2 regions of the Blautia fusiformis genome follow, and region 2 is predicted to be linked to the other one. Evidence: riboswitches for the same ligand, from Rfam matches in the RefSeq annotation. Region 2 holds a riboswitch; the other holds the start of a gene.
What was found. A riboswitch is a leader RNA that binds a small molecule or an ion and turns the genes downstream of it on or off. The one in region 2 is predicted to bind thiamine pyrophosphate.
Positions count from the first base shown of each region.

Region 1: it holds a riboswitch for thiamine pyrophosphate, as region 2 does, so the genes downstream of both, thiS (sulfur carrier protein ThiS) here and thiW (energy coupling factor transporter S component ThiW) in region 2, are expected to answer to the same signal.

Region 1 is NZ_JAJEPT010000020.1:45,593-61,727, forward strand. It holds gene LKD46_RS14690 (APC family permease) at 1-873, shown strand, start outside; gene LKD46_RS14695 (serine hydrolase domain-containing protein) at 879-1,811, shown strand; TPP riboswitch at 1,905-2,012, shown strand; gene thiS (sulfur carrier protein ThiS) at 2,261-2,464, shown strand; gene LKD46_RS14705 (thiazole synthase) at 2,626-3,411, shown strand; gene thiH (2-iminoacetate synthase ThiH) at 3,605-4,846, shown strand; gene LKD46_RS14715 (RpnC/YadD family protein) at 5,140-5,964, shown strand; gene LKD46_RS14720 (sulfate ABC transporter substrate-binding protein) at 6,220-7,236, shown strand; gene LKD46_RS14725 (hypothetical protein) at 7,446-8,756, opposite strand; gene LKD46_RS14730 (response regulator transcription factor) at 8,956-9,669, opposite strand; gene LKD46_RS14735 (sensor histidine kinase) at 9,670-10,860, opposite strand; gene LKD46_RS14740 (O-acetylhomoserine aminocarboxypropyltransferase/cysteine synthase family protein) at 11,165-12,403, shown strand; gene LKD46_RS14745 (ferredoxin-like domain-containing protein) at 12,444-13,307, shown strand; gene LKD46_RS14750 (sulfurtransferase TusA family protein) at 13,300-13,545, shown strand; gene thiS (sulfur carrier protein ThiS) at 13,558-13,767, shown strand; gene thiF (thiazole biosynthesis adenylyltransferase ThiF) at 13,767-14,573, shown strand; gene LKD46_RS14765 (M67 family metallopeptidase) at 14,656-15,072, shown strand; gene LKD46_RS14770 (adenylyl-sulfate reductase subunit alpha) at 15,078-16,135, shown strand, end outside.
Region 2 is NZ_JAJEPT010000018.1:8,267-24,401, forward strand. It holds gene LKD46_RS13995 (aldo/keto reductase) at 1-341, shown strand, start outside; TPP riboswitch at 664-766, shown strand; gene thiW (energy coupling factor transporter S component ThiW) at 1,104-1,658, shown strand; gene LKD46_RS14005 (hydroxyethylthiazole kinase) at 1,621-2,523, shown strand; gene thiE (thiamine phosphate synthase) at 2,540-3,181, shown strand; gene LKD46_RS14015 (Lrp/AsnC family transcriptional regulator) at 3,670-4,116, opposite strand; gene LKD46_RS14020 (aspartate ammonia-lyase) at 4,513-5,943, shown strand; gene LKD46_RS14025 (SNF2-related protein) at 6,146-9,583, shown strand; gene LKD46_RS14030 (sodium-dependent transporter) at 9,775-11,148, opposite strand; gene LKD46_RS16695 (response regulator transcription factor) at 11,332-12,939, opposite strand; gene LKD46_RS14040 (sensor histidine kinase) at 12,941-14,746, opposite strand; gene LKD46_RS14045 (ABC transporter substrate-binding protein) at 14,959-16,135, shown strand, end outside.

The DNA.
Region 1 (16,135 bases), on a different contig from region 2:
CTGTTTGTTGCACTTGGTCTGTTTATTGTTCTGGGATGCCTCCAGCTGAAAAATCCGGTGTTTGAGTTTACAGCACCAGACTTTTTCTCCAATGGTCCATCCGGATTCTTTTCCGCAATCATGCTGTATGTATATTCAACAAACGGATATTCCTGCATTATGAATTATGGTAAACAGGCAAAAGAAGCGCATAAAGATATTCCAAAGGCACTTCTGTACTGTATTCCGACACTGATGGTTGTATATGGCGGTGTTGCAATTGTAGCAAGTGGTGTGCTTCCTCTGGATCAGGTAGCCGGACAGCCGCTTACCCTGGTTGCAAAAAATATTTTAAATCCGGCACTTTTCACAGTATTTATGATTGGTGGTCCGGTACTTGCACTGTCTTCATCCATTAATTCAACAATTTCCAATAACTGTATTCCGGTTGCACAGTCCTGTAAAGATGGATGGCTTCCGAAATCATGGGCAGCTCAGAACAGAAGAGGGGCTTACTGGAAACTGATGACATTTACTTATCTTATGAGAATATTACCTGTGTTACTGGACTTTTCTATCAGTGATGTTGTAAATAATATTATGCTTCTGGCATCAGCATTGGCATTTCTGCAGATTTATGCGTATTTCCAGCTTCCGAAAAAACATGCAGAAGCATGGGAAAAATCACCAATGCATATTTCTAACGGAAAATATTATTTCCTCTGCTGTTTGAGCCTGTTTGCATATATCTGCATTTTTATCAATTCTTGCAGAAGCCTGAAACTTCCGGTAGTAATCATCAGTCTGATAGCCATTGTAGTATGCATGGCTTACGGATGGTTTAGAAGTGTAAGTCCTGATGTAAAGATGGAAACAAGTGTGTGGGAGGATTAATGTTTATGAATAAAGACCAGAACCTGATCAATGAATTTGCTATCAAAACTTTAAAAGAAAATCTCAATGTTATGTATGCGCAGATATGGCGTGAAGGACAGTTAACGGCAGAATATAAAAGAATGCCGGTCAAGACACGCCTTAACACCTGGTCTGCCTGCAAGGGTGTTGTGTCCTGTGCGGCAGGAATCGCACTTGATGAAGGGCTGATTCGACTTGATGAGAAGATTGTGGATATTTTTCCAGAGTATGCACCGGAGAATCCGGAAGGATATCTGGGGGATGTAACGCTGGAAAATATGCTGACAATGACTACAGGTTTGGAAAGCTCTCTGTTTTTCTGTGACTGGCCGGAGCGTTACACAACTCCGGACTGGATCCGATATTTCTTCGAGAATGCGAAAGTGATAAAAAAACCGGGAACAGAATGGCTGTACAGTAATTTTAATACTTATATGATCAGCTGTGCGATTGAAAAACGTGCGGGAGTTAATCTTCTGGAATATTTGAGAAATCGCTTTTTTGAGCCGCTTGGAATTGGAAATCCAGACTGGACTTTGTGTCCGAAAGGGCATGTGCATGCGGCTAATGGACTTTATGTGAATATTGATGAGTTTACCCGGTATGGACAGATGATTCTTCACAAGGGAAATTATAATGGAAAACAGCTGGTGCCAGAGTCATACATGAAGATGGCAACGTCCAATCTGGTGGATAATTCAGCGGCAGGAAGCCCGGGAAATCTTTATTCCGGTTTTGGATATGGATATCAGTTTGTCATGAATCCGGAAGCCGGTTCCTATCGATCCGATGGAAATTATGGTCAGTTCTGTCTGGCGTTTCCTGACAAAGATGTAGTAGTAACTGTGATGTCACTGGAGGGGGATTTCCAGAAAATAGGAAATCATCTATGGACGACAGTGATTCCTGAATTATAAGAATTCTGTCTTGCAAATCAGACAGTGAAAGGTGAAAGGTAGCTTAAATCTTTCCGACTTGACATTGATTAGAAATCGTTTTATACTAACTCATGTAAATAACAGGGGAGCTTGTGATGGCAGGCTGAGAGGAAGTCTTCAACTTCGACCCTTATACCTGATTTGGATAATGCCAACGTAGGAACGTATAAGATGGATTTACGGGAGATACTTTGGTGTATCTCCTTTTTTATTGGATGCGGATGTTTTTATCCGATTGAATACGTAAGATCAGGATTTACAGGGAAGGGATCAAGAGCGAATGCTTTTAACCCCGGTATCGACAATTGAATATTGGGAAATTTGAGAGTGAACTGAGTTCATGAAGGGGTGCACCACCGCGGGTGTATTTCTTTGTGAACTCTTTTTTATTGACGAATAGCTTTTGAAGTTTCCGGAAAGGAGAGATCATGATCACAGTAAATGGTGAAAGCAGAACATTGGAAAAGCCGGTGACAGTAACAGAATATCTGGAAGCATGTAACTATGTTCCGGTGCAGGTTGTAGTAGAGCTGAATGAAGAGATCATTAAGAGAGACACTTACGATACAACAGTACTGAAAGATGGCGATGTTGTGGAGATTCTGCAGTTTATGGGCGGCGGAAGCTGCTGATGTCGCTATAGAGATAAAATTAGGTAGATATACCACGGCAGTAACTGACAGATAAGTTACTGAAAAAATGCAGATGAAGAATGATCTGGCAGAAGAAGGCGCTGGTTATAAATCGGTGGAAATATTTTCTGCAAACAGATAAAGAAAGGTGGACATAAAAAATGACAACAGCAAACACAAATGAAGACAAACTGATCCTGGGAGGCCATGAGTTTACTTCCCGTTTTATCCTTGGTTCCGGAAAATTTTCCCTGGAGCTTGTAAAAGCATGTATTGAAAAAGCAGGAACTCAGATCGTAACACTTGCCCTGCGCCGTGCAAATGAGGGTGGACTTGCGAACATTCTGGACTATATTCCGAAGAATGTTACGCTTCTTCCGAATACGTCCGGCGCCAGAAATGCAGAAGAGGCAGTTCGTATCGCAAGACTTTCCCGCGAGCTTGGATGCGGAGATTTTGTAAAGATCGAAGTTATCCATGACTCCAAATATCTTCTTCCGGATAATTACGAGACCATCAAGGCAACAGAGATCCTTGCAAAAGAGGGCTTTGTAGTTATGCCATACATGTATCCGGATCTGAATGCAGCCAGAGATCTGGTGAATGCAGGAGCTGCCTGTGTAATGCCACTTGGCTCTCCAATCGGTTCCAACAAAGGAATCTGTACAAAAGAATTCATCCAGATCCTTATCGACGAGATCGACCTTCCGATCATCGTGGACGCAGGAATCGGCCGCCCGTCACAGGCATGTGAGGCTATGGAAATGGGTGCTGCAGCAGTTATGGCAAATACAGCCATTGCAACTGCAGGAGACGTCCGTGTTATGGCGGAAGCCTTTAAGAAAGCTATTGAGGCAGGAAGAAGTGCATATCTTTCCGGTATGGGAAGAACTCTGGAGAGAGGTGCAAGTGCATCCTCACCGCTGACCGGATTTTTGCATGAGTAAAATAATGACAGTATATTGAAAGACTCGGAAATATACGGTTATTAAGGGGAAATCTGTGTAGCGAAAGCGGATTGCGAATATTCACTTGATGCAGATCAACCAGAGCAGAAAAGAAAACGAATGGCTAAAAACAGATACTGAAATATTACAAATTTGAAAATAATAAAAGTACGAGAGGAGCGACACAACAACAATGGCAGAAACAGTACAGGCCAGTCAGCAGGACGGCCATTTTAATGAAAGTATTGTAAATGAAGAAATTCTGGAAGATATGAAAAAGAACCGTATCGATCACATGAAGTACCTTCCGGATATGGAACAGCTGGAAGAATCTGATGTAATGGATCAGGTTATTTCCGCAATGAACGCATATGATTATGATAAGTACACAGAAGCGGATGTACGGAGAGCGCTTGTTCATGACAACCGTACACCGGAGGATTTTAAAGCACTGCTTTCACCGGCAGCGCTGCCTCTTCTGGAAGAAATCGCACAGGCTGCACGGATCGAAACAAGGAAACATTTTGGAAACAGTATCTGCATGTTTACACCGATCTACATTGCAAACTACTGTGAGAACTACTGTATTTACTGTGGATTTAATTGCCACAACAAGATCCGCCGCGCACAGCTGAATGCAGATGAGATCGAGAAAGAGATGGCAGCCATTGCAGAAACCGGACTCCAGGAGATCTTGATTCTTACCGGAGAGAGCAAAACGAAATCTAATGTGGAATATATCGGAAAGGCTTGTGAGATCGCCCGGAAATATTTCAAGGTAGTCGGTCTTGAGGTGTATCCGATGAATTCTGATGAGTACGCATATCTTCACAAATGCGGCGCAGATTATGTGACAGTTTTCCAGGAGACTTATAATTCTGATAAATACGAAACTCTGCATCTGGCAGGCCACAAGAGGATTTTTCCATACAGGTTAAATACACAGGAGCGTGCGTTAAAAGGCGGCATGCGAGGTGTTGGTTTTGCGGCACTTCTGGGACTGGATGATTTCCGCAAGGATGCTTTTGCAACGGGATATCATGCATATCTTCTGCAGAGAAAATATCCACACGCAGAGATCGCTTTTTCCTGCCCGAGACTTCGTCCGATCATCAACAACGACAGGATCAACCCGAAGGATGTACACGAACCGCAGCTTTTGCAGGTAGTTTGTGCATATCGTCTGTTTATGCCGTTTGCAAGTATTACTGTATCCACCAGAGAGTGTGAGCGTGTCCGTGACAATCTGGTGAATATCGCAGCAACCAAGATCTCTGCAGGTGTCAGCACCGGAATCGGAAGCCATGTGGATGATATTGAGGATAAAGGTGATGATCAGTTTGAGATTTCCGACGGAAGGTCTGTGGACGAAGTCTTCAACGCCCTGAAAGACCACGGACTGCAGCCAGTCATGAACGACTATATTTATCTGTGAAAACACGACAGAAGAGGATAACTTCTGTGGAATATGTGGAAAACCACCCACCCCGGAGAATGTTTCTCCGGGGTGGGTGTGGATAACCATAAAATAAAAACGGATAGAAAATAAAGGAAGAATTTGTCGGAAGAGTAATGATGATTTTTTAGTCCGGGTCTGATAAAATAAATATAACAAGGAGGACGATTAAGAATAATAAAATTCACATAAGATAAAGAGTCAGAGTAAAATTACAAAAGCATTTTCAAGGCACAGCCGATAACGATACTGAACTAAAAAAGAGGTGCCACATGGCAAATACAAAACATGAAGATGCTATTATGAAAATGGGATTTGATTATTTCCGTGATACGATCCTGAAAAGTCTTGGAATTGACTATGAATTTGTGAATCTTGGTCCTACAGAGCTGATAGAACTTACTATTCATTCTTTATATATGGATTTTACATTTCTGACTAAAGAAGGATTTTATATTCATATAGAATTCCAGACAACCGACAAGGGAGAAAATGATTTGCGCAGATTTCTTGCCTATGATGCGGTATATTCACATAAAACAGGAAAAAATGTTATAACCTATGTGATTTATTCAGGTGGAATCAAATCGGTTAAGACAGAATTGAATATGGGACTGTTTACATATCGGATACAACCGATATATCTCAAGGATAGAAATGCAGATGAGGTTTTTGAAAAAATACGACAAAAACAAGAAGACGGAACAGAGCTTACGGAAGAAGATTATGCAAGCCTATCGTTGACACCATTAATGTCTGGGAATATGAAGATTAAGGAAAAAATCAAAGAAGCAGTTATACTATCCAAAAAGAAACGTGGCCTAACAGCAGAAAAAACAATGGCAATGTTATATACTCTGGCAGATAAGTTTTTGGATAGTAAAGATCTGGATGAGATTAAGGAGGTTATATCTATGACAAGACTTGGACAGATGTTGTTGGATGAGGGAATGGAAAAAGGAATGAAAAAAGGAATGGAGCAGGGACTGCTTTTGTCAAAAAAACTTCTGGAAGAGAACCGTACAGAAGACCTTGATAAGGCTATGAAAGATGAAAATTATATGAAAAAGCTGCTGGAAGAATTGAATATCAAATAAAAAATCACCAGAAATACTGTAAATACAAGGCTGATTACGTTTTCTGTAAATATTCTGAAATGGAAATTTTTATACGGAATCATATGTTTATTTACCGATTTCCGGGATTTTTCTGCTGTTTTTTAAGGTAGGAATACCAGGAATTTTGGATAGCATGAAAACGGTTTCCGATTCTATAGTTTTCATAAAGACTTACTCGTGTTTATAATAAGCCAACAACAAAAATAAAGGCAGAAAAACAGGAGGAAAAGTATTATGAAAAGAAAATGGAAATCAGCAACAGCAGCCCTTTTGGCAGCAGTAACCATCGGAAGTCTTACAGGAGCAACCGCTTATGCGGCGGACAGTGTCAGCATTACAAACGTATCCTATGACCCCACCAGAGAGCTCTATGAACAGTATAATAAGATCTTTCAGAAGCATTGGAAAGAAAAGACAGGGCAGGATGTGGACATCACACAATCCCACGGAGGCTCAGGAAAACAGGCACTTGAGGTTGCCAACGGACTGGAAGCAGATGTGGTAACACTGGCACTGGAGTATGATGTGGATGCGATCCAGGATGCAGGACTCATCGATGACGGATGGGTGGATGAATTTCCGGAGGACAGCGCTCCCTACACTTCGACTATTGTATTTCTTGTGAGAAAAGGAAATCCGAAGAACATCAAAGACTGGGACGATCTGGTAAAGAAAGACGTAGGTGTGATCACACCAAACCCGAAAACCTCCGGCGGAGCAAGATGGAACTATCTGGCAGCCTGGGCCTATGCAAAAGATAAATATAACGGAGACGAGGACAAAATTAAAGAATTCATCGGAGATCTTTACAAAAACGTACTTGTCCTGGACACCGGAGCCAGAGGCGCAACGACCTCTTTCGTGGAAAACGGACAGGGTGATGTACTGATCGCCTGGGAAAATGAAGCCTATCTTTCCGTAAAGGATTATCCGGACGACTACGAGATCGTAACACCAAGCATCAGCATCCTTGCACAGCCATCTGTAGCAGTAGTCGATAAAGTCGTAGACAAAAGAGGCACCAGAGATGTGGCAGAGGAATATCTGAATTATCTCTATTCCGATGAAGCACAGAGGATCGCCGGTGATAATTATTACCGTCCGTCAAACCAGGATATTCTGAAGGAATACTCCGATGTGTTTAATCTGGACATCAATCTTGTCACCATTGATGATTTCGGCGGATGGAAAAAGGCACAGGAAACACATTTCTCAGATGGAGGGATTTTTGATCAGATTTACGAAGGATAGACAGCAGAAGATATAGTCGGACGGAATAACACAAAGAAGCTGCAGAACAGTGAAAAAACAGAGTTTGCAGCTTCTTTTATGTAAATATGATGTGCCTTTTGCGACTGGAAAATCTATATCTGATATATAGCACTGTCAACATCTCATGCAGCTATGGATCTTCCGGTCTGCAAAATAACGGCAGAGGGGACAATGTGAATCACAAGGGATCAGGCATGGCTTCCTTCGGTCAGGGAACAGCCGTCCATTATACGGATCCCGTTTATGACATCCAGATAAGTGTCATACATTTCCTTCCATTCATCAGAGGCGTCCTTGGAGTACTGGCTGATGGTGGACAGAAGATCGTATTTTTTGCCGTCGACGGTTTCGATACGGCCGAGATAGCCCTGCCATACACTGTCCAGAGGCTGGTCTTCGCCATCGTAATATCTGGCTTCCAGAGTCAGTACAGGAACATCCTCATTGTAATAAGTCAGTTTATATCCACCATTTTCGGTTTCGGTTGTTTCATAACGGCAGAGATATTTCCAGCGCTCCGGAGTGAGGACCTGGAAGTAATCCGTCATGGCCATATCCACACGCTCTGCGTAAACGAAATCTATGGATTTGATCAGCTCTGTGGCTTCCTTTTCGGCGGCCTTATCATAGGTGTCTGACGGAGTCAGGACAAAAAGTCCGAATGTATAATCGTCAGTCTGGCATACAAGAGCATCTACATTTTTTTCTTCTTCGTTGACTTCGGTTAAGTATTGATATTTCGTGGCAGGATAAGATTCAAAGGTAAGATCCTTTTTGGTGATGATCTCACCCTTTACCGGATAGTATTCTGCCAGAAAACCCTTCAGGGAAGAATCCTCCAGAGAGGAATTCGGTACTTTTAAAACAAAGGCAGTGCTTTTTCCGCCATTTACGGAACGCTGCTCGAAATAACCTTCTTTTTCGGGCATGGATTCTCTGATCGTATCATCGGCAGGGAATCCAACCCGCATATGAAGCTCGCCGCGCTTTTCCGATTCAGAGGAATCTTCCGTGTTTGTATCGGAAGAGGAATTTGGGTATGAAGAATCGGAATCCTGCGAGGAGGAGTTTCCACTGGTATCGGAGGATTCTTCTGAAGAATCTCCGGAGGAGGAATCAGTTTCAGAATCGGAATATTCCTGAAGATTGCCGTAGTCATCAATATAATATTTATCTCTGGAGCCAATATATGTGGTTCCGGTGGCATCTTCCAGCCACACACTGCCGTCCTCATAATAATAATGAGGCTCAAAATAACCGTCCTGTTCGGTCCAGCCGGCATCGTTGCCTTCCATCAGTTCACCGGAATCCGGGTCAGGGGCATAATTACCTTCCCCGATATATTCATCCTCGGAACCATTGCGGTACCAGTAATCTCCGTTTTCATCCTGCCAGATGTGCTGACCGTCATCGGTTGGAGGGTCAGAAGCGAGGACCGGGATTGCAGATATGGAAAGAGCGATCGCGCCTGTTAAAAGAACTAAGATTTTTTTATGCATAGGCACCTCCTGATAAATTGCGCAGCAGTTAGCTGCTTACTATTCTTTGATCATAAATTTTTACAAATAAAAAAGATCTGTCTGTTAAGTACATTGTAACAGACAGATCCCGATATCCGGAAATGTGAAGAAAAAGAGACATTTACGGAAAGCTGCGTACAGGTCTGGAAATATGCTATCCGATCGTGAAAAGGCCGGCTTACCGGCAGGTAAAAAGATATCCCTTCCCATAAACCGAGACAATGTCATACTCATCGGTATCTTCGGCACCGATCTTGGTCCGGAGGTTAAAGATATGCCGCCGTACCGTGCTGGTATCTGTTCCTGCACAGCTGCCCCATACCGCTTCGTAGAGCTCCTTTGCAGAAAAAATCTTCTCCTGGTTTTCTGCAAGGAGACGCAGCAGAGAGAATTCGGTCCGGGTAAGGCCTGTGTCGGCATTATTGAGATATGCATGGCCGTCCGAAAGATCCAGCCGCAGGCTGCCGATGGTGATCTGACGGGAGGACTGAAATTTTTCTTTTATTTTTTCTTCCATTCGTTTCTGGCGTTCCAGAAGCATCTGGATCACGGCCAGAAATTCATCGAAATTATAAGGTTTGGTGAGATAATAGTCGCCTCCCTGCTGAAGTCCTTCTACCCGATCCCGGATATCACTTTTTCCGGTGAGAAAAAGAACCGGATTCATGGTTTTTTCGCGGAAGCGGCGGCAGATATCCAGACCGTTTCCGTCCGGAAGCATAATGTCCAGGATAAGAAGATCCGGCAGCTGTTCTTCAAGCTGATGACAGGCTTCGGCGGCTGTCTGTGCAGTGCGGACATCGTAGCCACGGCGCCGCAGCATCCGGCAGTTGGTATTCAGCACCTGTTCTTCATCCTCGACTATAAGGATAAGTGATTTCTTTTCATTCATTTATGATTCCTCCTCCGGAAGTGAGAAGAACACCTGAGTTCCCTCGCCTTCTTTACTTTTCAGCCATATTTTGCCGCCATGGGCAGTGATGATCTGATGACAGACATAGAGGCCTATGCCGTGCCGCCAGTAATCCTTATCAGCGGAAACATAACCCTTGAGTGCGTTTTTTCGCATTTCTTCTGACATGCCGGTTCCGGTGTCGGAGACGCAGATGGTCTGCCAGCCCGGTTCGCCGGTAAGAGAAATGGTGATGGTTCCGTTTTGGGTGTGACGCTCTGCATTGGAGATCAGATTGGTGACAACCTGGATCAGCCGTTCCGGATCAGCAGAGATTTCCGGGAGTCCGGATTGTGTCGTAAGGACCAGCTGATTGTTCTTTGAGCTTGGATGACTGCAGTAGTCTTTTTTTACAGAATACAAAAGACCGGACAGATCTGATGAGACAAGGGAAAGGGCAAGCCGCCCCTGCTCAATGGAAACCGTATCCATCAGATCCAGCACGATCCGGTCGATCCGCATTACCGACTGTTCAATGGTGCGGAGATTTTCCTGCATAAGAGAGAAATCCAGAGGCTCTTCCTCAAGGAGCTCGGAGGTGTCCCGCGCGTGGAGGGAAATGGAACTCAGAGGATTTTTAATCTCATGGGCAACGGTGGTCAGGAAGGTGGACTTGGCATTATCAAGGGAGCGCAGTCGCAGATTCTGTTCCTCCAGAAGGAGCTGCTGCTGGTTATATTCCTTCAGATGAAAATAGAGAACACTGCCGCAGACAATACTTACAGAGACAAACGCCAGAAGGATATCTGCCAGCCGGTCTGCTTCCGTGGCAAAAGGAGTTACAGTGTCCGGGAAATGGTATGCAACCAGACACAGTCCCATATAAAGGAGGATCTCCAGCAGGGAAACGATCAGAGCGCGTCTTTTTTCCAGCATCAGCACGGTAAAAATAATAGCAAACACAAAGAATGCCGGCATGCCGCCACGATAACCGCCGCTGGTAAAAAACATCACCGGAAAAACGAGCAGAAAGATCACGACAATGGTGATCAGGTAGCAGCGCTGATATTTTCCACTGTAATAGGAATAAAGAAAAAGCCCTCCGGAGATTGCAACCAGCGCAAAATTGATCAGTACATTTCCCCAGGAACCGGTCCCGAGACTGAGAAAGGCCATGATCAGGCTGATCACAGTACCTCCCAAGGCGAGGATGTTGAACAGCCGGACGCGGAAATCAAGGGTGGGACTGAATAAAGAGTGAAAAATATTCCGGAGCTTCGGGTTTATATTGATAGGAATCACCTCCTATTCTTAATGTAGGTTTGTATGCCTGCGGGCATCTTTCTTTTGGTGCTGTAATTATCGTAACTGTTATAATTGTATCATGCTGTCGTATAGTTGTGTACACAAAAAAATACATTTAATCCCGTTTTCCTATTGACATACTATGAATAGTAGGTTAATATAAGTGTCAACAAAAGAAAGGGAAGAGGCTATGAACGAATACGGCTTTAATACAGGGCTGCTCCACGGCACCAACGAGAAATATCCACAGGGTGCAACACAGGTTCCAATCTATCAGAGCAGCGCATTCCGACATGACAGCGCGGAAGACCTGGAGAAAATTTTTGACAATAAAAAAATGGGCTTCTCCTATACAAGGATCAACAATCCTACGGTAGAGTCCTTTGAGAAGAGAGTGACCATGCTGGAGGATGGGATCGGCAGTGTGGCCTGTGCATCCGGAATGGCAGCGCTGACCAATGCGTTTCTGAACATTCTTCAGGCGGGAGATGAGATCGTGGCAGCCTGCGGACTGTACGGCGGAACTGTGGAACTGTTCGATGATCTGAAGCCTTTCGGGATTTCCGTAAAATATGTGAAAGAGAATAAGCCGGAAGCTTTTGAGGCAGAGATCACAGAGAAGACGCGACTTGTTTTTGCGGAGACCATTGGCAACCCTAAGCTGGATGTTACCGATATCCAGGCAGTTGCGGAAGTGGCACATAAGCATGACGTACCGCTGATCGTAGACAACACGGTGGCAACCCCGTATTTGATCCAGCCACTGAAGCTTGGAGCTGACATTGTGGTTCATTCCTCTTCCAAATATATCAATGGAAGCAGCGATGCCATCAGCGGTATTCTTGTCTGTGGTAAGGGTCTGAAATGGGACCCTGACCGATATCCGGGACTTGCTCCATACCGGAAATTCGGACCATTTGCATACATCGCCAAGCTTAGAAACGGACTTTTCCGGAACACTGGCGCGTGTCTTGCTCCGCAGAATGCTTTCCTTAATAACCTGGGACTGGAAACCCTGGGACTTCGAATGCAGAGACAGTGTGACAATGCACTGGAGCTTGCGAGATTTTTACAGGGCCTGGGTGATGACATTGAAGTAAATTATCCGGGACTGGAAGAAAGCCCTTATCACGAAATTGCGGAAAAGCAGTTCAGGAATGGCTACGGAGCTATCGTAACCGTAAGAACCGGAAGCAAGGAGAAGGCTTTTTCCATTATTAATTCATTGAAGATCCCGCTGATCATCTCCAATATCGGAGATACGAAGACACTGGTGATCCATCCGGAATCCACCATCGCGGCACATATCTCCGACGAAGAGAAGCTGCAGTCCGGAGTATTCGAGGATCTGATCCGTATCAGTGTGGGAATTGAAGATATTGAAGATTTAAAAGAAGATTTCAAACAAGCAATAGAAAATAACCGATAAAATCTAAGAGCTGCACCAGCAGAGAAATGGAGAGTTCGTTATGGCAAAAGTAGATTACGCTACATTAAAAAAAGGTGGTTTCATGAGACAGAAGCAGAAAAATAATTTTTCTCTTCGTCTTGCCTGTGTAGGCGGTACACTTACCGCAGAAAACCTTAAGAAGATCGCAGAGGTAGCTGAGAAATACGGTGACGGATATGTACATCTTACTTCCAGACAGGGAGTTGAGATCCCGTTCATTAAATTAGATGATATTGATGATGTAAAGGATGATCTTGCAAAAGGCGGATGCAAGCCTGGTGTCTGCGGACCGAGAGTCCGTACTGTTACAGCCTGCCAGGGCAACGCTGTCTGTCCAAGCGGAAATATCAACAGCTATGACATTGCAGTGAAATTAAATGAAAGATATTTCGGAAGAGAGCTTCCTCATAAATTCAAATTCGGTGTTACCGGATGCCAGAACAACTGTCTGAAGGCAGAGGAGAATGATGTAGGGATCAAGGGAGCGGCTGAGGTCAGCTGGAAAGAGGATGCATGTATCCACTGTGGTGTCTGTGAAAAGGCCTGCAGAGAAAACGCCATCTCCTTTGAGGATGACAAGCTGGTGATCGATACAGAGAAATGTAACTACTGCGGCAGATGTGCAAAATCCTGTCCGGTGGATGCATGGGATGTAAACGAAGCATATATCGTTTCCTTTGGCGGAACGTTTGGAAATCATATCAGCAAGGGACAGGAATTCCTTCCGCTGATCACCTCGGAGGAGCAGCTTTTCAGAGTGACCGATGCAGCGATCCAGTTCTTTGATGATCATGCAAATCCGGGAGAGCGTTTTAAATTTACCATCGACCGGGTAGGCGCTGAAAAACTTCAGGAAGTTTTGAAAGGAGCATACAATGGCTGATATTAAGATTGATGATACCGTAGATATTACCGATGTGGTCTGCCCGGTAACCTTTGTAAAAGCAAAGGTAGCACTTGAGGAGCTGGATGACGGACAGATCCTGGCGATCAAAATGAACGATGGCGAGCCGGTACAGAATGTGCCAAGAAGCGTGAAGGAAGAAGGACATCAGATCCTGAAGCTCGAGGACAACGAAGACGGAACTTATACACTGATCGTAAGAAAAGTTGAAGAATAGGAGAACAGAGAAATGACAATCACAGTTGCAGGAAATAAAAAAGAGTACGAAGACGGACTGAAGCTTACAGAGCTTATTGAGAAAGAGGATATTGAAAGTCCTGAGTATGTAACCGTAACTATCAACGATGAATTCATCAGCAAGGCAGACGTTCCGGAAACAGAGGTAAAGGACGGCGACGTTGTTGAGTTCCTGTACTACATGGGAGGAGGCGCAAGATAATGGCTTTTACAAATGAGCAGCTTGAGCGGTACTCCCGCCACATCATCCTGAAGGAGGTTGGAGTAAAAGGTCAGAAAAAGCTTCTGAATGCCAAGGTTCTGATCATCGGAGCCGGCGGACTTGGAGCACCGGCAGCCCTTTACCTTGCAGCAGCAGGTGTGGGAACCATCGGGATCGCGGATGCAGATGAGGTAGATCTTTCCAATCTTCAGCGACAGGTCATCCACACAACTGCAGATGTCGGCAAACTGAAGGTAGAGTCTGCGGCTGAGACCATGAAAGCAATCAACCCGGACGTTACTGTAAATACATATCATACCTTTGTAGATTCCAGCAACATCATGGATCTGATCAAAGATTACGATTTCATTCTTGACGGAACAGACAACTTTCCTGCAAAATTCCTGATCAACGATGCCTGTGTAATGGCCGAGAAACCGTTTTCACATGCAGGGATCATCCGTTTCCAGGGACAGCTGATGACTTACGTTCCGGGACAGGGCCCATGCTACAGATGTGCGTTCCAGAGCCCGCCGCCAAAGGATGCCGTACCGACCTGTAAGCAGGCTGGCGTGATCGGAGCCATGGGCGGAGTGATCGGAAGCCTTCAGGCAATGGAAGCGATCAAGTACATCATCGGACAGGGTGATCTTCTTACAGGAAGACTTCTTACCTACGATGCGCTGAAGATGACATTCCGTACCGTGAAGCTTCCGAAGAATCATCATTGCCCGGTATGCGGCGATGATCCGACGATCACAGAACTGATCGATTATGAGCAGGCTGTGTGTGAACTGAAGCATTAATAAACACTGATCACAGAAACGAAAAGGTGTCTGCTGGTGCAGATACTGTAAATAAGTATAGAAACCCATTGGAGGCCACGAAATGCTGAAATTAAAAAAAGAAGATTACGAGAAAATATTAGACCACTGCAGAAAAGGACTTCCCAATGAGTCCTGCGGCCTTCTGGGCGGGACCATTGAGGACGATGTAAAAACCATCGAGAAGGTGTATCTGCTGACAAATATCGATGAAAGCAACGAACACTTTTCCATGGACCCGAAGGAACAGCTGAGCGCGATCAAGGATATCCGTCAGAACGGATATCAGATGATCGGAAATTTTCATTCTCATCCGGAGTCTCCGTCAAGGCCTTCCGAAGAAGATAAACGACTTGCATTTGACCCGAACATCGAATATTTGATCCTCTCCCTTATGGATGCAGAAAATCCGGTGTTGAAGGCCTTTGGCGTAGATAAAGAGAAAAATGTAACTGTACATGAGCTTCAGATAACAGAGTGATGAGTATGAAAAACAGATTAAACACAAAGGAAATTACAACAGATGTGCTGATCATAGGCGGAGGTACCGCAGGCTGCTATGCGGCGCTGGTTCTCTCAGAACAGAAAGCCGGCAGGGTACTGATCGCAGAAAAAGCAAATATCAGACGAAGCGGCTGTCTGGCAGCAGGTGTTAATGCAATCAATGCCTACATTGTAAAAGGCCGCAAGCCGCAGGATTATGTAGATTATGCAACAAAGGATGCCGCCGGGATCGTAAGGCAGGACCTTCTTCTTACAGCAGCGGAGAATTTCAACGAAGTTACTGCAAAGATGGAAAAGCTTGGGCTTGTGATCCTGAAGGATGAAAATGGTGATTATGTAGCCAGAGGAAACCGTAACATCAAGATCAACGGTGAAAATTTTAAACCACTTCTTGCTGATGCAGTTCATAAAGCTGAGAACGTAGACGTTCTGAATTATGTAAATATCACAGACCTTCTTGTAAAAGACGGACAGGTTTACGGAGCGGTTGGTTTCTCTATTATGGAAGAAACCGCATACATTATCCGGGCAAAGGCAGTTCTTGCTGCAACAGGCGGAGCGGCCGGGCTTTATAAGCCGAACAATCCGGGATTTTCCAGACATAAGATGTGGTATCCGCCGTTTAACACAGGTGCCGGATATGCAATGGGAATCCTGGCAGGTGCGGAGATGACGTCCTTTGAGATGCGTTTTATCGCACTTCGCTGCAAGGATACCATTGCTCCTACGGGAACCATCGCACAGGGTGTCGGCGCAAAACAGATCAATGCAGCTGGCGAGATCTATGAGACAAAATACGGACTGACCACAAGCGAGAGAGTTTACGGAACAGTTCGGGAAAATCAGCTTGGCCACGGCCCGTGTTACCTGAAGACTACAGGGATCACGAAGGAACAGGATGAAGATCTTCTGAAGGCTTATTTCAACATGGCACCGAGCCAGACTCTGAAATGGATCGAAAGCGGAAAGAGCCCCAGCGAGCAGGATGTGGAGATCCAGGGAACAGAGCCGTATATCGTAGGCGGTCATACAGCCAGCGG
Region 2 (16,135 bases):
GTCTGATCACCTTTAGCCCTCTTGCTCAGGGACAGCTGACAGACCGTTACCTGAACGGGATCCCGGAGGACAGCCGTATCCGCAAAGATGGAAGATTCCTTAAGGAAAGTGTGCTGACGCCGGAGCGTCTGGATCAGATTCGGAGACTGAACGATCTGGCAGCCCAGCGTGGAGAGAAGCTGGCTGATATGGCACTTGGCTGGCTGCTTCAGCATAAGGAAGTTACCAGTGTTCTGATCGGAGCTTCCAAGCCGCAGCAGATCCTTGATAATGTGAAAGCGATCCACTGTGCACCGTTTACAGCTGAGGAGCTGCGTCTGATCGACGAGATTTCAAAATAAGATTTATATACTTCCTGTTTTACTATGAAAAGTAGTGAAGCAGGGAGTTTTTTATGCCAAAATAATTGTTTAACTGAATTAGGAAAGTTTCCGGGTTACTGTTTACTGGTAATATTCCGCGAGGTGTTTTTTGTGAGCGAAGGTCACAGAAAACCCGAGACATACCGCGCGAATTTATGCGATTAGCATAAATTCTGTGCATCGCGAAGCGTGTTGCTGAGAACGGAGTGAACAGTAACGTCTCCGGCGGGAGTGCAAAGAGCAATAAGCAGTGGAGGTTTGACAACGGGATAGGTGTGTGCTATATTGAAAAACAGAAAAGAAAAGAGCCAGCGGGAGCTTGTGTGACAGGCTGAGAGGAAGATAGATCTTCGACCGTACCTGATTTGGGTAATGCCAACGGAGGGATTGTGATCTGAGAGCGTGTCTCCGTGGAGTTTGCCATGGGATGCGCTCTTTTCGGATGCAGGAATGGAACTGGAATGGTCTGACAATGGGGGGATGTGAAAGTGACAGAGACTGCATGTGGAGCTTCTGCGAAAGAGCGGGCAGGAAGGGGAGCGCCTTAATGTCTGGCAGGAGAGTGATATTCCGGAGGATTTTTCCGGAAGGATCATGTAAGCGATGGGAATCCGTGTTTTCGGAGTGAGAGGAAGTAAGGGAACTTCGACCGCCAAAATCTAAGGGCAGACTGCAGCAGACGGGAAGCTTTTGCCCGGATCTGACAGGGTTCTGCCTGATATTTCAGGGAGGAAAAACACTATGGAAAAACAAAGGATGCACACGCTTCGTATGGTAATGCTGGCAATGATGGTTGCGATCGGTGTCGTTATTTCACCGATCCTGAGGATTGAGGGAATGTGCCCCACGGCGCATCTTGTCAATATCGTATGCTCGGTTCTGATGGGACCGTGGTATTCCCTTCTCTGTGCGACCATGATCGGCGTGATCCGTATGATGTTCATGGGAATCCCGCCACTTGCACTGACCGGTGCAGTATTTGGCGCATTCCTTTCAGGTGTGTTCTACAGACTTTCCAAAGGCAAGATCATCTGCGCGGTGATCGGTGAGATCTTTGGAACGGGTATCATCGGATCCATGGTTTCTTATCCGGTGATGGCATTCCTGATGGGAAGAGGCGGACTGACAGCATTTTATTATACGCCGATGTTCCTTGCAGCAACCACAATGGGAGGATGTGTTGCCTATATTTTCCTGAAGGCTCTGAGTAAAGCAGGTCTTCTGGTGAAATTCCAGGCAGCTTTGGGTTCAAAAACATATGAGACAAAGAATTTTACAACTGCGAAAGCGAATTAAAGAAGAAAAGCCGCTGATCCATTGCATCACCAATCCGATCTCGATCCATGACTGTGCCAACGTGGTCCTTGCAGTAGGTGCAAGGCCGATCATGGCGGAGCATCCGGCAGAGGTGACAGATATTACGGCATCGGCTGGTGCGCTGATGCTGAATCTCGGGAATATTACCGATGCCAGGATCGAGTCAATGAAGCGTTCTATGAGAACAGCGATGGAAAATAAGATTCCGGTTCTTCTGGACCTGGTAGGGGTTGCCTGCAGTGATCTCAGGCTGGATCTGGCACGGGAGCTTTTAAGGATCGGTCATCCGGCAGTGCTGAAGGGAAATATGTCAGAGCTTCTGGCTGTTTCCGGGCTGCCGTCTCATGCGATCGGAATCGATGCGGGTGTCGAGGATGCTCTGACTGAGGAAAATATCGATGGAGTCAGTGAAGTGCTTCAGGCTTTTTCCAGAAATAATCAGGCAATCGTGCTGGCTACCGGGAAACAGGATTTTGTTACGGATGGTGAACGGGTTGTTCTGGTACAAAATGGCAGTGCGGCGCTGTCCGGGATCACAGGAACCGGCTGTATGGTCGGTGCACTGACTGCGGCGTTTTTGCCGGGGTGCGAAGATAATATTGCGAAAGAGATGACGGATAGTATAGAGGCAGGTGTCTGGTCTGGCGTTGAGATGGAATTAAATGGGAGATCCGGGAATTATCTGGCTGCGGCAGTGCTTGGTACTGCACTTATGGGTATCGCCGGCGAGGAAGCGGAGAAGATTTCCCGCGGTCCGGGAAGCTTTCAGGTAAATCTGCTGGATGAGATCTATGGGCTTTCGGATCGACAGCTGCTGGATCTGTTGAAGATTGAAATGTACTGAAAAAGAGGGGATTAGGATGGATAGAAAAGATTTGGATGTAACGTTGTATCTGGTGACGGATAGTTCTTATCATACGGAGGAGTCTTTGCTTCGTACGGTTGAGGAGGCTTGTAAGGGTGGTGTGACTCTGGTCCAGCTTCGCGAGAAGAATAAGGGTGGACGGGAGTATCTGGATAAGGCTTTTAAGGTGAAGGAGATCACAGATCGTTACAATGTGCCACTGATCATTGATGATCGTGTGGATGTGGCGCTGGCCTGTGATGCGGCTGGTGTGCATGTTGGAGCTTCTGATATTCCGGTTGCTGTGGCAAGGAAGCTGATGGGACCGGATAAGATCGTGGGGGCTACTGCCAAGACGGTGGAGGCTGCTGTGAAGGCTTATGAGGATGGTGCGGATTATCTTGGTGTGGGGGCGATTTATCCTACTACTACTAAGGTGGTGACGATCCTTACCAAGGTTTCTACGTTGAAGGATATCTGTGAGGCGGTTCCGATTCCTGCGGTTGCGATCGGGGGATTGAATGCCGGGAATATGGATGTGCTTGAGGGCGCCGGTATGAGTGGTATGGCGGTTGTTTCTGCGATCATGAAGGCGGAGGATCCTAAGAAGAATGCGCGGGAGCTGAAGGAGAAGATTGTTGCTTTGATGGGAAAGTGATTTAGGACATGAGTGAAGAGCAGTGGTGGATTTGAGGTTCATTGCTGTTCTTTTTTTGTTGAAATACGGACGCCCGTGAGGCGTGTGCTGCCTGTCGCCGGGGCTTCGTCGGGGGCTGGCTTCTAGGCTGCCGGAATTCTGCTAAAACCGTTTTCCAAAAGTCCGAACTCGCGTCTTGCAGCCGCTCAGACAGCGGACTTTTGAAAAACAACGCAGATTTCCGCCAGCCAAGAATCAGCTCCCCTCCTGCAGAGTCCGGCGACAGGCAGCACACGCCTCACGGGCTGGTTTTTCAAGGCGTCAGGGGAGGGTGGCTGCTCGGGAGTTTGGGTGTAAATGTTGGGTTGAGTGGTCTGCCGGGAATGCGATGAGGCATCAGCGCTGCGCTGGATGCCTGGGAGGAAAGGCTGAGTTTCCGGTTGTCTGAGGCGCTTCGCTGTCGGCTGGTAGAGCAATGTGATATGGTTTATAAAAAATGCCGGTGGGGGTTACTCCACCGGCAGATCTCTGTGTTCTACGCTGGTGGAGAATACGATCTGTGTTTTGGTGCGGCCGAACTGCTGGAGTTCGTTGATGAAGTGGTCCAGTTCCATGGTGGAGCGGAAGGCTACTTCGATGAGCATGGAGTAATCGCCGGTGACGCAGTTGCATTCGATGACGTTTGGGATGGACTGGATGAAGGGATAGAAGTCTTTTTTTTGGTTGGGTTCTACTTCCAGGTTGATGAATGCTTTTATATGATAACCGAGAAATACTGGGTTGATCTGGGCGTGGTAGCCTGTGATCAGCCCGTTTTTTTCGAGGTGTTCGATCCTGGCGGAGACAGCGGGGGATGAGAGGAAGACTTCCTTTGCGATTTCCTTTACCGGAGTGCGGGCGTTCTTCTGAAGCATTTCGATGATCTTTCGGTCGATGTTGTCGAGTTTGTGTTCCATGTAGAATGTATCCTTTCGATGAAAAATGTTATTTGTAACTGGTACAGAGCTGCGTAGGGAAGTGGATTGAAAATATGTTTTTCTGTATTGATTATACTGCGTGTGTTATCACAACACAAGAAACGACTTAATAAAAATAAGAAAAATAAAAGAAATTCTTAAAAAGATTAATGTAAACTATTGAAAAACACGGATAATCATGGTTTTCCCTTAAAAGTATTTACAAGCCACAAAGAAAGTGTTAGTTTCTTAGGCATCAGAAAAACAGCTGCTGATAAAAATGAAAATAACAGAATGATTTGTAAACAGTGAATATCCGTCGGACTGAAAAAATGAGATCAGAGGACGGGCAAATCAGATGTGCACAGGATCAGAAGAAAGAAGAGGGATGACAAAATGACAACAGAAACAAGACTGGAAGCAGATTCAATCGGAACTATGGAAGTGCCTGCAGAGGCTTATTACGGAGTTCAGGCTTTAAGGGCAAAACAGAATTTTCCTATTACAGGTACAAAGCTTCATCCGGTATTTATCAGGAATCTGGCACAGATTAAAAAGGCAGCAGCTATCACTAATAATAATGCAGGGCTTCTTCCGGAGGATAAGGCAGATGCCATCGTCAGAGCCTGTGATGAAGTGATCGCAGGAAAACTGGCTGAGGAATTTATCGTAGATGCCATTCAGGGTGGTGCCGGAACCAGCGCAAATATGAATATGAATGAGGTGATCGCAAACAGAGCCGGTGAGATCCTCGGATGTCCGAAGGGCAGCTATAAAATGGTCCATCCAAATGATCACGTAAACATGGCGCAGTCCACCAATGATGTGATCCCGACGGCCGGTAAGCTTACCGTTCTGGATCTTCTTGCACCTCTGGAAAAAGCACTGATAAGACTTGAGAAGGAGCTTGCAAAAAAGGCAGAGGAGTTCGATGATGTGATCACTATGGGACGTACACAGCTTCAGGATGCAGTTCCGATCCGTCTTGGCCAGGTGTTCCACGGTTATGCGTCTATGGTTTCCAGAGACCGGAAACGTATCGAAAAGGCTCACAGGGAAATGTATACCGTAAACCTTGGAGGAACTGCAGTGGGAACTGCTATCAATGTTTCTGATTCTTATTTTTATAAGATCGTGCCAAATCTGGAAAAGCTTACAGGTTATCCGCTGAAACAGGCTGAGGACCTTTTTGACGCAACAGAAAATCTGGACGGCTTTGTTGCCGTATCCGGTGTAGTAAAAACCTGTGCGGTGGATCTTTCCAAGATGTGCAACGATCTTCGACTGATGTCTTCCGGCCCGAAAACCGGATTTGGTGAGATCAATCTTCCGGCAAAGCAGAATGGGTCTTCCATCATGCCAGGTAAGGTAAATCCGGTCATTCCGGAGGTAGTAAGCCAGGTTGCTTTCCACATCGTAGGACATGATACCACCATTACCATGGCGGCAGAAGCCGGACAGCTGGAGCTGAATGCTTTTGAGCCGGTTGTATTTTGTAATCTTTTTGAATCCATTACGACTCTGGAAAAAGCAGTGGATACATTGATCGTAAACTGCATCACAGGAATCACCGCAAACCGCAAACACTGCAAAGACCTGATGGAAAGCAGTGCAGGAATCGCAACGGCTCTTTGCCCGCATATTGGCTACAAGGCGTCTGCAACCATCGCAAAAACTGCAGTAAAAACTGGCAAGTCTGTCCGGGAACTTGTTCTGGAACAAGGGATCATGACTGAGAAAGAGCTGGAAGAGGTTCTTGATCCGTATCTGATGACAGAAGTCGGAGAAGAGCGGAAAGAGGATGAAGCAAGAAGGAAAGCCTGCTGAGAAAGTTATCTGTACCAACGTATGACGGGAACGTCTGATGCAGCAATTCATTTCAGAGCAGCTGAACCTGATGCGGGATTTTATGGAAATGCTATAGGCAGATCAGGAATGAGATATCAATGAGTACTATAAGGAGACTTGTCACAGTGCAGGTCTCCTTTTATAATGGAAGAAACGCGATAAGAAAAGAAGGGAAAGATGCATGCTTAAACGAACAGCCATACGGGCACTTTGTAATACAACGGCATATCAGAGAGGTCTTGATATTTACCGTACCGGAAAGAGGATCCAGTCGCTGGATATTAAGTCGGAAGGAGCTGTGGATAAAATATCTGCAGCAGTGAAGGGAAGTGGGCGTAATGTATACAATACAGGCTTTCAGTATGATACAGAAGCGGACCGCATAAAAGAAGCATACTGTGACTGCCCGGCCTTTCGCAGCTATTCCGGAATCTGTAAGCATTGCGTGGCAGTGCTTCTGGAATATGGAGACCGTAAGGCCTATGAGCGTGTGGAAATCCGCAGACAGCAGGATGAGGAACAGAAGCAGGCAGAGTTATTCAGCGGAACAGCATTTCCGGCTGCTTTATCCGGACCAGGGCAGCCTGCAACGAAAACCACCGTTGAGCTGAAAAGCCTCCTTAATCGCCAGCTATACAGCCGTATGCTTCCGTTTTCCGGGGATCCGTATTTTGGCAGGGTGGAGCTGGAAACCTGCCTGAAATTTAATTCTGTGAGAAATTGTTTTACCGTGGAATTCCGCGTTGGCTGTGAGAAAAAATATATCCTCAAGGATGTGTTGGCCTTTGTGTGGAATCTGGATCATAATGAGAAGGTTTCTTATGGAAAAAATCTGGAATTTATCCATTCAGATGAAGCCTTTTCAGAAGGATCCAGAAGCGTGCTGGCCTTTATCCGGGAATGGGTCGAGAATCATCACGGCACTTACATGTCCAGATATGAACAGCTGAAGAATATAGCTGTGGAAAAGGTGAGGGATCTTACCGTTGACAGAAAAGAACTTGAGGATCTGCTTCTTATACTTGGCGAAAAAAGTTTCAAGTTCAAAATGAACAATGATCCGGAGACAACATGGCATTCTGTCAGAGAAATTCCGGACAGGACGCTGATGATCCGGAAGAAGGATCAGGGGTTATCTCTTGAGATCGCGCCGGTATACAGTGTGACAGGCATACGGTATCATATGTATTTTGATAATGCGAAGGTATATCTGGTTTCCAGGCAGGAGCTTGGAGCAGTGGAGGAATTTGTTGCCTGTCTGGAGCGGCTTCCTGCAGGCCGAGGCTTTATTGATGAACCGGATGTGCCTGCGTTTGTGCGTGAGCTGCTTCCTTCCCTGAAAAAATTTTTCCACTGTGATCTCAGGGATTTCCCGGAAGAAACAGGTCTTGAATGCTACAAGGCTGCATATGAGATCTATCTGGATGCGCCGGAGCGTGACTGGATCACCTGTAAGGCATTTTCTGTTTACGGGAAGGATAAATTTTCGGTTTTTGACCGAGATGTGTCTGCCCGCACCAGGGATATTCCAGGAGAGATGAGGGTGTTTGCACTGCTGTCGAGGTATTTTAACGGGTATGACGCACAGCGGCTGGAGCTGGCCCTGGACTGCCGGGCCGGGAAGACGGAGAAGCCGTTTGTAGAAGAGGTACCTGTGGATATGAACAGCGCAGATATTAATTCAGTACTGCATATTCAGGGACGGGAAAGTGCGACAGATTCTGAAGAAAAACTCTATCAGCTTCTTACCGAAGGCATCCTCGCCATGCAGAAAGTTGCAGCTGTCTATATTTCCCAGGCGATCAAACAGATGCGGGTGACAAAGCTGCCAAATATCCGTCTTGGTGTTTCTCTGTCAGCCGGACTTCTGAACCTGGATCTGGATGTGGAGGGGATGGATCAGGCGCAGCTTTTTGATATTCTTTCCAGGTACGATCGCAGGAAAAAATATTTCCGCCTGAAGGATGGCAGCTTTCTGGATGTTTCCGATGGTCAGCTCAGGGAGCTTTCTGCTCTGAAAAATGGACTGCAGATCAGTGATCGTGAACTGAAAAAAGGAAAGACTCAGGTTCCGGCCTATCGTGCTATGTATCTGGACAGTCAGCTGAAGGGCGGCGATCTGATCAAGGTAGAGAAGGACAATGCCTTTCGTGCGTTGATCCGGAACATGCAGACAATGGAAGAACATAAATTTCAGATTCCCAGGGAGCAGGAAAAAATCCTCCGGGGCTATCAGAAAGAGGGCTTTTACTGGATCAAAACTCTGAAGCATAATCAGTTTGGAGGGATTCTGGCAGATGATATGGGACTTGGAAAAACCCTCCAGGTGATCACATTTCTCTGGTCAGAATTTCAGGAATCTGCGCCGGGAGAAAACAGACGTGCCCTTGTGATAACGCCTGCTTCGCTGGTGTTTAACTGGATGAACGAGATTGAACGTTTTGCGCCGGGACTTCCGGCTACCGTTGTGACTGGTGATGTGAAGGAGAGGAAAGCACTGATCAAAAATGCGGGAGAACGGGAGGTTCTGATCACTTCCTATGACCTTCTGAAACGGGATCTGAAGGCTTATCAGAACCTGGATTTTGCTGTGCAGATCATTGATGAGGCGCAGTATATCAAGAATCACGGAACTCAGGTGGCAAAGGCTGTGAAGGAGATCCGGTCGGAATTCAGGCTTGCGCTGACCGGTACACCGGTGGAGAACAGGCTCAGTGAGCTGTGGAGTATTTTTGATTTTCTGATGCCGGGATTTTTGTATTCTTATGAGAAATTCCGCAAGGAAATAGAGCTTCCAGCTGTGCAGTACAGCAATTCCGATGCGATGGAGCGTCTGCAGAAAATGATCCGTCCTTTTGTGCTGCGGAGATTGAAGAGGGATGTGCTGAAGGATCTTCCGGATAAGCTGGAAAAAGATATGTTTTCCCCGTTGGAAAGCGAGCAGAAGGAGCTGTATGAGGCCCATACGGAACGGCTTCGCCTGATGCTTGGGATGCAGTCGGATGCGGAGTTTCGCACTTCTAAACTGCAGATCCTTGCAGAGATCACGAGGCTGCGGCAGATCTGCTGTTATCCGGGACTGGTATATGAAGGATACAAAGGGAATTCTTCCAAGCTGGAGATGTGCATGGAGTTGGTTCAGAATGCGGTGAATGGCGGACATAAGCTCTTGTTGTTTTCCCAGTTTACTACCATGCTGGATGTGCTGGCTGTCCGTCTGAAAAAAGCAAAGGTTTCTTTTTATATGCTGACGGGGGCTACTTCCAAGGAAAAACGTGCGCAGATGGTACATGCATTTAATGAGGATGATACTTCTGTTTTCTGCATTTCTCTGAAAGCAGGAGGAACAGGCCTGAATCTTACGGCAGCTGATATTGTGATCCATTATGATCCCTGGTGGAATCTTGCCGTGCAGAATCAGGCAACAGACCGTGCCCACCGCATCGGTCAGCAGAACGTGGTCAGTGTCTACCGCCTCTTTATGAAAGACACCATAGAAGAACGAATCCGTGCCCTTCAGGAAAGAAAACGGGAACTGGCTGACGAGATCTTAGGCGGCGAGGGAATCGGCCAGGCCTTGATCAGCAGGGAGGAAGTACTGGAGCTGCTGGGCAGGTAAAATTCTTAACTGAATCAAGTGAGTTCCCTGCTTCAATTACGAAAAGCAATACGCGGTGAGGGGACTTGCTTGTATCGGGAAGAATGCAGGCTGTGAATATCCGCCTGACTCAACAAAAACACCCCCGATGGAAATCGCGTGTGTAAATCACATACGATATCCGTCAGGGGTGTTTTATTTAAAGTTTTATTTTATGCAAAAAACTTATCGTACAGACCAAAGAAGAAGATAAACAGAATGATCAGCGGCAGGATATAAGTGATGTATCCGCGCATCCATTTCCGGATCTTCATGCCTTTTCCGGTGTTGGCTTCTTTTGTGAAGTTTTCCCAGCCCCAGCCACGTTTGGAAACGCAGAAAAGCAGGTATACAAGAGAGCCAAGCGGAAGCAGAAGGTTGCTTACCAGGAAATCCTCGAAGTCGAGAACCGCACCTCCGAATACCTCGAATCCGCTCCAGCTCCATACGTTGTAACCAAGAACGCATGGCAGAGAAAGAAGGATGATCGCGATCGCGTTGATAAGACTGGATTTCTTACGGCTCCAGCCGGTAAGCTCCATACCGCAGGAAATAATATTTTCGAATACAGCCAGGATGGTAGAGAAAGCTGCAAATGACATAAAGATGAAGAACAGGCTTCCCCACAGTCTTCCAAGCGGAATGTGGTTGAAAATATTCGGCAGTGTGATGAAGATCAGGCTCGGTCCGGAAGTCTGGTCAACATTGAATGTGAAACATGCCGGGAAAATAATAAGTCCGGAGGTGATCGCAACAAAAGTATCCAGAAGCGCAATATTCATGGATTCACCAAGCAGTGCATGATCTTTTCCGATGTAGCTTCCGAAGATAGCCATAGCACCGATACCAAGGCTGAGAGTAAAGAATGCCTGGTTCATAGCACCGGTAATGGTAGAAATAATACCGATCTCTTTCATACGCTCGAAATCCGGGATCAGGTAGAATTTCAGTCCCTCTTTGGCACCATCCATGGTAAAACTGTTGATGGCAAGAACAACCATGATCACCAGAAGAGAGATCATCATAACCTTGGTAACTTTTTCAAGTCCGTTCTGAAGACCGCGAGAGCAGACAAAAACACCTGCAATAACAACAACGATCATCCAGAATCCCATAGTAACGGGCTGGCCAAGCATGTTGGTAAACTGTCCTGCAACACCGTCGGAATCAAGTCCCTGGAATTTACCGGTGGCTGTCATATAGAAGTAATTCAGCATCCAGCCTGTAACAGTGGTGTAAAACATCATCAGGAGATAACATCCGATCAGAGTGATATATCCATGGATGTGCCATTTCTGTCCTGGTTTTTCCAGTGCGTAATATGCTTTGACAGGACTCTTCTGGCTGGCACGTCCAACAGAAAACTCCATAGTCATAACAGGAAGTCCAAGAAGGGCCAGGAAGATCAGGTAAAACAGTACGAATGTGCCGCCACCGCCCTGTCCGGCCATGTAAGGAAATTTCCAGACGTTTCCGATTCCGATGGCACAGCCTGCAGAAATCAGGATGAATCCCAGACGGGATCCGAGTTTCTCTCTTTCTTTCATAATTCACCTCATTATTGCAGTATGGTAAACTGCTATTTGTATAAAGTCGCAAGTTCTATCTTAACACATTCCGGGATATTGCACAATAAAAAGAACTTGCATTTTACATAAAACATATGTTAGAGTAAAATGTAATTTTAACAAGATGAAGCGGTGAAACGTTACGCTTTAATGAGGCGAAGATCATATGCCGATAGAACCTGGATAACTGTTCTTTTCAGTCAGGGATACAAAGTTTTTTGGAGAGATTCCGTAATATTTCCGGAAACATTTGCTGAAATATCCGGAATCAGAAAATCCGCATAAAGAAGCTACATTTTGAATGGAAGGGCTGTCTTCCAGAAGAAACTGTCTGGCTTTTTTCATGCGGCAGACATTGATATATGAGGTAAGTGTAACTCCGGATTCCTGACTGAATACAGCAGAGAGATGCTGGGGATTGACAAAAAAATGGGAAGCAATGGTTTCAAGACGAAGATCCGGCTGATTAAAATTCAGACAGATATATTCCTGAACCTGGGATACAAGAGCTGACTTCCGCGGATTTTTTTCATCAGCAAGAGAATCCAGAACTGCCTTGCAGGTAGACTGGAGCAGTTGTTTTAACTGCAGGGCACTCTGGCAGTTCTGGTAAGTATTCAGGGCGTTTTCCAGAAGAGGAAAAAGCGTTTCACGCTGACTGCACTCCGTGATAAAACCGTCAAGTACAGTAAGAAAAGCAGCAGCTACACTCCAGGTCTGCCGGATATGGATTTTTTTTGTGATGATATCGTTGAAATATTCATCAATATATTTACAGAGAGCCGGTGAATTTTGCTGGCGCAGAAAGATCAGGATATCATTATAAACCAGAGGCTTTAATGTAAAATCACCGGAATGGGACTGGGGCGTGAAATAAAGAAATCCGGAAGAAGACGCAGTTCTGTTATGAAAAACAGAAAGAGCCTCTTCATAGGAATAGCGGATTCCTTCCACGCCTTCATGAGGTGTTCCACAGCAGAAAAAAGTGGAAATCTGTGCGATATTATCATATATCCCGGCAAGTCTGAGACAGGATTGTTCCAGATCGGTAAAAGAAAAATCAGAGCTTTTTTCCATGATGATATACTGTCTCATCTGAGAATAGTCAATGTAAATAAGCTCTTTGCACACAGGCTGTAAGATTTCCCTGCATATATTTTCCAGGATGGTGTGGAGCAGAGAAAAATCACCTTTTTCATCCCATATTTCCGGATTGGCATTGTGGATCTCCATAAGAATGGTAAGATAATCGGAAGTTTTATGAATCGGAATTTTTTCCAGATCATCCGGGGAAATGGTTGTTCCGCTGATCACCTTCTGGAAGAAATTAAGCTGCATTTGCCGTGTATACAGATCGCGGAACTGAAAATAATTATTCACATAACTGTTTCTGGAATTTTCCTGATCGATCTCGTCACTTACTTTCTGGAGTGTCTCCATAAGCTCCCGGTGATCCAGTGGCTTCAGGAGGTATCCGCGGACCTGAAGAGAGATGGCTTTTTTGGCATAGTCAAAATCTTCGTATCCTGTGGAAAGGATGAACCTGGTATGACAGTCTGTTCCAAGAGCTGCGATCATATCCAGACCGCTCATAACCGGCATGGATATATCCACAAGGGCAATATCGGGTTTAACATTTTCAATAAGCCGGATTCCGGCCTGTCCGTTATTAGCTTCCCCTGCAATGTTATAAAGGTTTTGTTTTTCAAGAAAATTGATCAGAGATTTTCTGAAAAAAACTTCGTCGTCAATAATTACAAGTGTTTTCACTTTATATTTCCCCCTCGATCAGATTTTTGTCAGGTATTACTATGGTTACAGTGGTTCCCTTTTCAGGTGAACTTTCGATGGTAAGTCCGTAATTCTCACCGTAGAGAAGAGCAATCCTGTGGTTGATACTTGGAAGCCCGAAAGAATGTCGGGCAGTTTTGAAGTCTCTGATAGAACGGTTAAGTTCGGCAAGTTTTTCCGGCGGGATACCGGAACCATTATCAGAAACAGAAATACAGATGGTACCATTTTTGATAGAAACAATTAAGTGAATATGGCATATCTGGCTGGTAAGTCCGTGGACAAAAATATTTTCCACAACAGGCTGTATGGTCAGCTTGGGTATCTCTGCCCCATGATCCTCCCAGGACGGCTCATAGATGATCTCGTAATCAACAAAATCCATATACCGCAGATTCTGGATATAAAGATACTGTTCTGTAAGAAGCAGCTCCTGGCGCAGAGGAATGATAAACTGTCCCTTTGAAAGAGAGTTTCTGTAGAAAGATGACATGGCAGACACTGCTTTTACTGCGGTATCATTCATATCAATTTCTATGAGAGACTTGATGGTGTTTAAAGTATTATAAAGAAAATGGGGATTGATCTGGGACTGTAAAAGACGTATTTCCATTTTCTGTTTGGCATTTTGTTCCTCATAGATATCGTTAAGTAATGTCTGGATCTTCTGCATCATAAGGTTAAACTGGTTATAGAGAACTGCAAGTTCATCATTTGAAGAGTAACTGGCAGAAATATTCAGCTTTCCGGCAGACGCAGATTTCATTTTTTCTACAAGTCTCTGTATAGGTGCGGTGACAGTACCTGTACATAATATGGAAAAAAATACAGATAAAATGAACACTACAATGCTGATCAGAAGAATATTGTGCAGGATCACCATATGATCCAGAGTCAGGCTTTCCAGAGGAATCAGGTTGATCACATTCCAGTTTAGGTCAGGATAGGATTTGCAGATAAAAAGAGTGTCAGTGCCGTCTACGGAAAAAAACTGCCTGTCGGTTTCTGTCAGGGTTTTATAATTCTCTGAACTGATTTTTGTATAGGATGAGAAGTCTTTATAAATACCTCCGGATGAAGAAGAGGAAAGTATCTGTCCATTTTCATCAGTAATATAGAAATCCCTGGAAGAGCTGTCCGGAAGGTCGCGGAATGCAGAGGAAATATTTGTTTCTCTGATCAGAAGGACCAGGGCGCCCAGATATTTGGTGTTATCAATGTTTGTAATACTTTTTAAGGCTACAAAGGTTGGCTCCCCACTTATCTGGAAGGGTCCGAGAAACTGAAAGGCCAGATTAGTCTGAAGGCTGTCAAGGACTTCGGGACCTAAAATGGAATCAAGCTGATCTGTTTCTGTGGTACTGCTGTGAAACCAGTGGTTTTCTGTATCCAGGATATCCCAGGCATAGATGTTTTTGTGAAGTCCGATGATACGCTGGGCCTGGTCTGTAAGCTCGGAATTTACCAGAAAATGTTCCAGTGTGTTTTCGGGAACTGTGGGATTTTCTTTTAAAACATCGGCGATATTGCTGTTGATGGAAAGGGTGATGGCATAGTTTGATATATTATCGATCTTTTCTCCAAGGTTGCTGGTGATCAGGGATAGCTGCTGCTGACTGGAAAGTGCGGCACGCTTGATCAGTACTTTTTTGGATGCAGTATAAAAAAACACGGAAGTAAGCATGAGTATCAGAGAACTGAGCAGCAGATATGTAATAAAAAGCCTGCGTTTCAGACTGATTCCTAAAAATAAGTGAAACACCTTTTTTTTCAGATTTTCTATCATGGAATCCCCCCTCTGGTTTTATTGGCTACATTATATAATAAGGGAAAAATTCTCACAAGTGTGGGGGAAAGATTGGAGAAAATATTCCAGGTACAGCGAAGATTTTCCATGTATTTTTCCGGATGGATTTAATATAATGGTCTCATCGATAAGGAAAGCGGAACAAAATATTCAATCCGGATGAATAGAAATGTACCAAAAGGAGGACGAAAATGAAATTAAAAAAAGTGATGGCTGCTACACTTGCCACAATGATGTGTCTCTCTTCATTCAGCATGATGAATGTGTGGGCAGATAAAAAAGAGGATTCCGAACCACTTGTGATCAATTATATCAGTGCCAGGAACGAAACAGATGCGGCACTGAAAACATTGAAGAAGCTTGCAGAAGATTATAAAAAAGATCACCCGGATTTTGAATTCAATGTAGAGTCTATTGCAGACAGAGAAACATATCTTCAGAAGATCAAGATCCTTGCATCCAGCAATGAGCTGCCGGACTGGTTTGACGCAGATCCGGAGGCATTTTTTGAAGGACTTTGCAAAAAGGATCTGATCTACAGTGTGGATGACCTTTATGATGAACTGGGTATCAAAGACAAGTTCTTTGATATTGCACTGAATTATCCGAAACTCAGTGACGGAAGCAATTACCTTATGACCTGGCAGGGAAATGTAGAGTATTTCTGGTATCACAAAGACATGTTTGAAAAAGCCGGAATTACTGAAACACCTCAGACACTGGAAGACCTCCTGGATGTGTGCAAGAAGCTGAAAGATGCGGGAATGACCCCGATATCCGCAGGAAATTACGACATGATCATGCGTTATCCTGCATTTAAGGCTTTCAGACTGGAAGGAAATGACTTCATTGACAATGCAAGAATGGGAAAAGAAAAATTTAATTCTGAGACAGGTATCGCAACAGCCCAGTATACACAGGATATAGCCCAGTATTTCAGTGAAGGATGGACAAGTTCAGATACTACCGCACAGATGGATCTGTTTCTGAACAGTGGTGCGGCAATGTTATACACCGGAACATGGGATACACCGGATCTTACAGATGATGAGGGAAATCTTAAAGATGACATTTCCATGTTCAAACTTCCTGTAGACAGCGAAGGAACCGCTACAGGAGAAAATGATTACTATGCGAATTGTGGAATCGGAACTGCCATTCTCAAGGATTCCATGAGTGATGAGATGAAAGATTTCATCAGTTATGTATGGGATAATTTTGCTGATACGGCAATGTATGAGTTCAATATGCTTCCATCCATGATGCCAAGTGATTCGGAGAAGCTTCCGGAGCTTACACAGCAGATTTTAAGTGATCTTGAGAACTGCGGCACTTTTGCCCAGTGCTGGGATGTTCGTCTGGATCCTT